One region of the Cobetia sp. BMC6 genome, then DNA from elsewhere that is predicted to be linked to it. Evidence: riboswitches for the same ligand, from Rfam matches in the RefSeq annotation. Region 1 holds a riboswitch; the other holds the start of a gene.
What was found. Region 1 has a riboswitch for thiamine pyrophosphate ahead of tenA (thiaminase II). Riboswitches for the same ligand answer to the same signal wherever they lie in the genome.
Positions count from the first base shown of each region.

Region 2: linked by a shared signal. The riboswitch ahead of MKZ40_RS07240 (ABC transporter ATP-binding protein) and the one ahead of tenA (thiaminase II) in region 1 are both predicted to bind thiamine pyrophosphate.

Region 1 covers NZ_JAKUMF010000001.1:482,957-487,007, forward strand. The annotation lists gene thiC (phosphomethylpyrimidine synthase ThiC) at 1-1,004, opposite strand, end outside; TPP riboswitch at 1,131-1,271, opposite strand; gene tenA (thiaminase II) at 1,432-2,091, opposite strand; TPP riboswitch at 2,238-2,364, opposite strand; gene MKZ40_RS02075 (TIGR04282 family arsenosugar biosynthesis glycosyltransferase) at 2,518-3,219, opposite strand; gene MKZ40_RS02080 (TIGR04283 family arsenosugar biosynthesis glycosyltransferase) at 3,236-3,997, opposite strand.
Region 2 covers NZ_JAKUMF010000002.1:703,462-707,512, forward strand. The annotation lists gene MKZ40_RS07235 (ABC transporter permease) at 1-604, opposite strand, end outside; gene MKZ40_RS07240 (ABC transporter ATP-binding protein) at 601-1,353, opposite strand; TPP riboswitch at 1,412-1,525, opposite strand; gene MKZ40_RS07245 (hypothetical protein) at 1,713-2,678, shown strand; gene MKZ40_RS07250 (potassium/proton antiporter) at 2,816-4,051, shown strand, end outside.

The DNA of each region.
Region 1 (4,051 bases):
TCCAGCGCCTGATAGATCGGCACCGTGCCGATGGGCACGGGAGAGTTGCGCAGAATCCATTCACGGGTCTCGTGGATGTTGGCGCCGGTCGAGAGGTCCATCACGGTGTCGGAACCCCAGCGGATCGCCCAGGTCATCTTGTCGACCTCTTCCTCGATGGAGGAGGTGACCGCCGAGTTGCCCAGGTTGCCGTTGACCTTCACCAGGAAGTTGCGGCCGATGATCATCGGCTCGCTTTCCGGGTGATTGATGTTGGCGGGAATGATGGCGCGGCCGCGTGCGACTTCCTCACGCACGAATTCGGCGGTGATCTCGTCGGGCAGGTTGGCGCCGAAGCTGTGGCCCGGGTGCTGGTGGCCCAGAATGCTCTCGACGGCTTCGCTGCCCTGATATTCCTCACGCAGCGCGATACGACGCTGATTCTCGCGAATCGCGATGTATTCCATCTCCGGCGTGATGATGCCCTGGCGCGCATAGTGCAGCTGGGTGACATTCTTGCCCGGCAGGGCACGACGCGGGCGATGGTCCAGCTCGAAGCGCAGTGACGACAGGCGCAGGTCGGCCTGGCGCACGCGGCCATATTCACTGCTCAGCTGATTGAGCTGTTCGGTATCACCGCGTTCCTCGATCCACTTTTCGCGCAGCGGTGCCAGACCCCGGCGAATATCGATCTCGACCGCCGGGTCGGTGTAGGGGCCGGAGGTATCGTAGACGACGATCGGCGGGTTCTCTTCCAGACCGCTGGAGGTCTGGGTCGGAGAGCAGACGATCTCGCGCATCGGCACGCGGATGTCCGGACGGGAGCCTTCGATATAGATCTTGCGCGAGCCGCTCAGCGGCGCGATGGCGGCGGCGTCGACTTGTGCTTCGCTGGCGAGGTGGCGGCTGCCATCCTTGCGAACGGCGCGCGCGCGTGCCTTGGGGGCAGACTCAGGCTGCGAGGCGAGCGGTGACTCGGCGGCGTTGGTGGCTTGCGGGTCTTGTGTTGTCGGGGCAGTGCTCATGCAGGTCTCCTCAAAGGGCGACGTCACGGCTGACGTCATCATGGGAAGACCGTGCGCAGGGAGAGGATGGTCGTCGCCGACTCCTTGCCAACAGGTGGCCCGGGAGCGAGGCGGCCGCGCGCAGCGGCTGGCCATCAGCTTGATTCCTACGCCGGTCCTAACCGGTTCAGGTTCCACGGGACCCCTTGCTGGCAAGCTCGCGCGTCAGGGCGGCGAAGCATGCATGCAGGATCTCAGCCGGTTCCACCGGCACCCCGTCAAGCGTGTGCAGATTTCAATGCGAGAGTGTGTTGCCCGAAGCGTCAGGCTTGCCCCGGGGAGCGTTCTCTCATCCAGGCTCTGTTGGCCTGTCAGTCGTGCCATCCATGGAGGATGGCGTCATCCCGAGCGGCTCATGGCGAGCACCGGGACGTCAGTCTGTGATGACTCAAGCGCGATCGAGACCCATCTGCCAGAAGTCGATCTCGAGTCGCGTGGCGTCACGGAAGACATCGACCAGTTCACCCAGTCGACGCTCCGAGACCTCCGAGAGTCGCGCATCCAGCCATTCACGCTCGGCTTCGACGGCTTCCTTGAAGTCATCGCTTGAGTACATCGCGATCCAGTCCGCGTACGGGTTGTTCTCGATCTCGGTGGTGTCTTGATCGAGCAGCCACTCGGCGATCTCGCCGTAGCCGATCAGGCAGGGCGCGAGCGCCACGTGCAGATCGAGCAGGTCGCCGCGCTGGCCGCAATCGAGCACGTAACGGGTATAGGCCAGGGTGGCGCGCGATTCCGGCAGCTCGCTCAGATCATCCTCGCTGATGCCCCACTCGCTGCAGTAGCCGATATGCAGATCGAGCTCGGTATTGAGGATGGTGTCGAGACTGGCCGTGGCCTGACGCAGCTCCGCGAGGGTGCGGCTCTTGTAGGCGGCCAGCGCCCAGGCACGCGCGAAGTGGATCAGGAACAGGTAGTCCTGCTGCAGGTAATGGCGGAAGGACTCCTCCGGCAGACGACCTTCGCCCAGCTGGCGAACGAAGTCGTGCTCGAGATAGTCACGCCATTCCTCGGCGCAGGCACTGGTCAGGTCGTTGAAACTAGGCATGACGCATCCCTCGGTGAGCGTGCTGACGACCCGTGATGGGGCGGCAGTTCTCTGGCGCAAGCGTGGCCAGTACCGGAACAGGAGCAGGGGAAAAGCGGGGGAGGTGCCGACAGTCACCGTGAGAAAGTGGTGACGTTATCGAGTGGCATCGCTTCACGCTTGATCCCTACGCCGGTACTAGCCGGATCAGGTTCGGCGGGATCGTCATTCACGCAAGGACATTGCCTGCGCATGACATCTCAGCCGGTCTTACCGGCACCCCGTCAAGCTGTGACATATGAGTCACGATGCAGCGAGTGTAACAGCCCTGCGGCGCAGAAGAAGGGCAGTGTGAGCAAAAATGCATACGACTTTGGGAGGCCTGCCGAAGGTGTGAAGAGCCTCAAGCGGGCTTGTGATGAGCCTCGAGCGGGTTCATGGACAGTCTCAAGCGACAATGTCCGCCATGAGCGCCGGCAGGTGGCGCGACAGTCGCGCAAGGTCACGCGGCTCATCGACATCCCAGCTGATCGGCAGGCAAGAGTACGTTCTGCCTGCCCGTGCCAGCCGCGCCAGGGTGTCCCGGCAGACATGGGCGTGGCTCCAGCGGGGCAGCAGGAAGGCTTGCGGGCAGGGCGCCTTGAGGCCGATCAAGCCATAGCCCCCATCCTCGGTGGGCTGCAGGACCGCGTCGTGAGTGCGCAGTCTGTGGGCTGCCTCGCGCAGGCGCTGGCTGTCCAGCGCCGGCAGGTCGGAGCCCATCAGCAATACCGGCCCCTCGGGTAGATGTCGGGCCATGGCCCGGGACATCCGTTCACCGAGGTCCCCCTGTGGCTGTACCTCGAAGGTGAGGTCGGCTGAGGTGTCGACAACGCTTCGCAGCCGGGCTTCCAGCGCCACCTGCAGAGCCGCCTGTTCAGGTGTCTGTCTCGACGGCTCGGCAGCGGGCGTCAGCATCACCACGACCTTGCCAAGGCGCGCGGCGCAGGCCTGGTCAGCGATATGGCACAGCATCCGCTCATAGAGTCGAGCTGCACCCTCGGGGCCGAGTGCGGGGATCAGGCGTGTCTTGCAGTGGCCGGCGATGGGCAGGCGACCGAAGATGATGAGGGTCGGGCGCACCTCTGACGCGGCATCAGTTGTGGGCAAGGTAGGCAACGCCGCATCACGCATGGGGCATGCCGCGCTGCTCACAGGCCTGCGCCGCGGCGCGATAGCCGTAAAGGCGTGCCAGGCGTGCAGGGGAGACGCCGCACCAGGCCGCCAGCCGCAGTCCCCACATCTTGACGATGGTGCGCCAGACGCCGTGGGTCTCCCAGCGCCGACCGCTGGTGGTAACGCGCGCCGTCAGGTTCATTGGCGGGGTCAGATGTTTGAGCTGGGCACTCAGCCAGATATCTTCCATCAGTGGCATGTCGGCAAAGCCACCGATGGCCTCGAAGGTCGAGCGCTGCACGAACTGGGTCTGGTCGCCCGTGCTGATGCTGGTCAGCCGCGAGCGCAGATTCATCATGGCGGCGATCATCGGTAACCACGGCGACTCGCCCTTGATGCTGACATCGAAGCGGCCCCAGTCGCTGCGGCGATGCGTCGTGACGGCCTCCTTGAGCAATGCCAGCGCATTGTCGGGCAAGTCGGTATCGGCATGCAGAAACAGCAGCCATTCTCCGCGTGCATGCGCGGCTCCGGCATTCATCTGGCGTGCCCGGCCCGGCTCACTGCCCAGCACGGCATCACACAGCGGATGGGCCAGTGAGGGGGTGCCATCCGTCGAACCGCCATCCACCACGATCACTTCACAGTCCCCTCCCGCGCGCAGGCGATTCAGGGCGATCAGGGTTTGCACGATGCCGGCTGCCTCGTCATGCACCGGCATCACGATGCTCAGCCAGGGAGCGCGCGTCAGGTGCGTGCATGTGCTTGGCAAGGAGTCCTGGCTGGCGGGCGTCCGTGCTGCTGGGGGTGGCTGCTGGTTCATGGC
Region 2 (4,051 bases), on a different contig from region 1:
GCCCCTGGCTGGCACCGGCCCATTCCCCGATGACGGCGCCGATGGGGGCGGCGGTCGCGGCCATGCGAATGCCGGAGGCCAGCGCCGGCAGTGCGGCGGGCAGCTGGATGTGGATCAATCTGCGCCATGGGCTGGCGCCCAGGGTGTGGGCCAGATCCAGCCAGCCCTGCTGGGTCTGGCGCAGGCCGTCGTAGCCAGTGGAGGCGACCGGGAAATAGATGATCAGTGTCGCCATCACTACCTTGGACAGCATGTCATAGCCGAGCCACAGCACCAGCAGTGGGGCGATCGCGAACAGCGGTATCACCTGGCTGATCAGCAGCATCGGCAACAGCGTACGGCGCAGGCGGGGGATGAAGGCCAGCGCCAGCGCGGTGGAAAGCCCGAGCAGGATGCCCAGCACCAGCCCGGCCAGTATCTCGCTGATGGTGACGCCAGCGTGATGGGCCAGCAGCGGTGCCTTCTGGATCAGCACCTCGAGCACGGCCTGGGGCGTGGGCAGAATGTAGGGCGGTACGGCGGTAACGGCAATGATCAGCTGCCAAAGCCCCAGCAGGAGCAGCGTACTGATGACGAGGTGACGCATGGCGTGCAGACGTTTCATGCGGCCTCCTCGCTATCACGCAGGCGGGCGATCAGTTGCGCCTGCGCCGGCGGCAGGGCCGGGTCATCCAGCGGCACCGGCCGCACGGCGCCAAGCCCCGGCAGATGCTCAAGCTCGGCGCCGTGGCCCGGGGCGCTCGACGGGCGCAGCACCAGCAGTTGATCGGCAAGGCGCAATGCCTCAAGCGGGTCGTGGGTCACCATCAGGACGGTGCGGCCCTTGAGCAGGCGGCTGGCCAGATCGTGCAGCTCCAGACGGGTGATGGCATCCACCGCCGAGAACGGCTCATCCATCATCACGATCGGCGCCTGCTGATAGAGCGTGCGGGCGAGAGCGACGCGTTGGCGCTGGCCGCCGGAGAGGGCGTCCGGCCAGGCCTGCTCACGACCCTCAAGCCCGACCGCGGCCAGAAGCTCATGGGCGAGTTCGCGATTGCGCGGCCGCCGGCGCAGGTCATCGCCCAGCCACAGGTTGTCGATGACGCGCCGCCACGGCAGCAGCAGGTCCTGCTGCGCCATCCAGGCCACGCGGTCGGTCAGCGGCTGACCGTCATCGGTGGCGAGGTCGAGCTGGTGGAGATCTGACATTTCCAGGCCAGCCAGCAGGCGCAGCAGCGAGCTCTTGCCGCAGCCGGAGCGCCCCAGCAGTGCCGTCCAGCTACCAGCCTCCAGACGCGCGGAAATATCGCGGAACAGCGTGTGGCCGGCGTAATCGATTCGTGCGTTGTTGAGGGTGAGTCCCAGCGACACAGGCAATTCCGTGGTCAGGCGGCGTGCCGGCAGGAGGAAGCAGGTGACGCGCCGTGCAGGGCACGCGTCGGGGATTCCCTCCGCCGGTATCAACCGGATCAGGTTCCAGGGGTTGTCGCGCGACGTATCGCTGCGACTCTCAGCCCATTCTCGGGCACCCCCATCCAGGCCGACAGTGTAACGTCACTGTCTTGCCGGTGTCTTGTCCGACGCAAGTCGGGGCAGGGGAGACGGCGACTTTCTTGAGTGGCTTTCCTGATTGGCTTTCCTGAGTGGGGCGAAACGGACTATGCCGATGTGGCACGCCTTGGGTATGCTGAACATGACTGTAACAAGACGTGTTGCCCAAGGAGATCATCATGCCCGACACACCGGATCTCTCGACCTGTTCCAGCTATCCCGTCCCCCCGCGACGGCCGAGCGCAGTTGACGCCACGGGGGAGCCGCACCCCGTGCCCAGGGGCTGGCCCGAGGAGTCACTGACTCGACGGCTCTCGACCTATCTGGGGCAACCGCTCGAACCGCTGGCACTCGCCTGGCCGGATAGCGCCAACTGGCTGTGGCGCCAGCGTGGCGGCACGCCGGGGCTGATCAAGCTGGCGCGAACCGGGCCAGACCACGACCCCTTCTGGCACGCCATGCGCGGGGTCTTCGGTGCCGATCGCTGGGCGACGCCGGAGGGTTTGACGCGACTGGCGGGCGCCTTGCCCGCGCGCCTGCCGATTCCGCCGCTGCCCCTGACCTTCCTGGGGCGTCTCGATGGCGCGCCCATCTGGCACCTGCCGTGGTCCAGCGGTCAGCCGAGCAATCTCAGCATCACCTTCTGTGAGCTGCTGGGCGACCAGCTCGGTCGCCTGCATCAGGATACGGTGTCGGGCTTCGGTCAGCCGCTGGCGCAGCCGATGCCGCTGTTGCACTGGAATGCCCGCGTCACGCGCTTTCTGGCCCATCACCCGCGTCGCGCGGAACTCGGCACGCTGCTCAAGCGCACCTTCCCGGCGCCGACTCGCGCGGTGTGGTGTCTGCCGGACATGCGCGCCGATCAGTATCTGTGCGCCGCCACCGGCTGGGTATGGAGCGATTGGGAAGCGCTGGTGTGGGCGCCGATCGAGTTCGACTGGGCGCTGGTGGAGTTGCTGCTGGAAACGCCGGAGCAGCGTCAGGCCTTCATGAAGGGCTATTCGCGCCATGGGCGCATGATCAATCTTGATGGCCAGCGTGAGCTGTGCCGTGCGCTGTTGTGGGCGATGGAGGCATTCGGCCCGCGGTCCTATGCTGAGCTTGCGGCAGCCCCTGCCTGGGTCTCGCCGCGCAGCCTGGCGTGAAATTCGCGTGCTGTACACTGCAAGTACATGAAAGGTGTGAAATTTCTCTGCAGCCCCTTCGCTGACATGGAATACTGTGGGTGAGTCGTCATGGACGTCACTCGAGATCTGATGTAGGGCTTGGCGGGGGAGCACTCGTGGTAGAGAACCTGAATTATTATTTCTTGCTGGCAGGCACGCTGATCGCCTTGAGCGTGTTGGCCAGCCGCGTCTCGGCGCGTCTTGGCATGCCGCTGCTACTGCTGTTCCTCGGTCTTGGCATGCTGGCGGGTGAAGATGGCGTCCTGGGCATCCAGTTCGACGACGCCTCATCCGCTTACATGATCGGCAATCTGGCGCTGGCGCTCATCCTGCTCGATGGCGGCCTGCGTACGCGGCTGTCCACGTTTCGTGCCGGCCTGAAACCGGCGCTGGTGCTGGCCACCGTCGGGGTCTTCATGACCAGTGGCCTGGTGGGCCTTCTGGCCATGTGGCTGTTTGATCTCACTCTGATCGAAGGCCTGCTGGTCGGGGCCATCGTCGGTTCCACCGATGCCGCGGCGGTCTTCTCGCTGCTGGGAGGCCAGGGCGTTCACCTCAATGAGCGTGTCGGTGCGACGCTGGAAATCGAGTCCGGCACCAACGACCCGATGGCGATCTTCCTGACCATCACGCTGGCCGAGATCCTGACCGGTCAGCTCTCCGGCGTCGCGTCGGGCATCATGAGCTTCCTGCTGCAGTTCGGTGTCGGCGCCGCCATGGGGATCGCCGGCGGCTGGTTGATCGCACGCCTGATGCGTTATCTGGACCTCGCCCCCGGTCTTTATTCGCTGCTGGCGCTGGCACTTGGCTTGAGCCTGTTCGCCACCACCAACGAGATGGGCGGCAGCGGTTTCCTCGCCATCTATCTGTGCGGCCTGATGATCGGGAATCACCCCGGTCGTCATCTGGAGCACATCCTGCCGGTGCATGATGGCATGGCACACCTCTCGCAGATCGTGCTGTTCCTGATGCTGGGCCTGCTGGTCTCGCCGTCGACCATGCTGCAGTTCGCGCTGCCGGCCGCCATCCTCAGCGTGGCGCTGATTCTGGTGGTGCGCCCGCTGGCGGTCATCCTGTGTCTCAAGCCGTTCTTCCGCTTCCGCTGGCGCGAGCTGTGGTTCATCAGCTGGGTGGGATTGCGAGGGGCAGTACCGATCGTGCTGGCGATCTTCCCGGTGATCACCGGGGTCGAGAATGCCGGTCTCTACTTCAATGTCGCCTTCTTCGTGGTCATCATCTCGCTGCTGGTACAGGGCTCGTCGCTGGCGCCGATGGCGCGCAAGTTGAGGGTGGTGGTGCCGCCGGGTGCACAGCCCAGTCGCCGCAACCTGCTCGGCATCATGCCGGTCAAC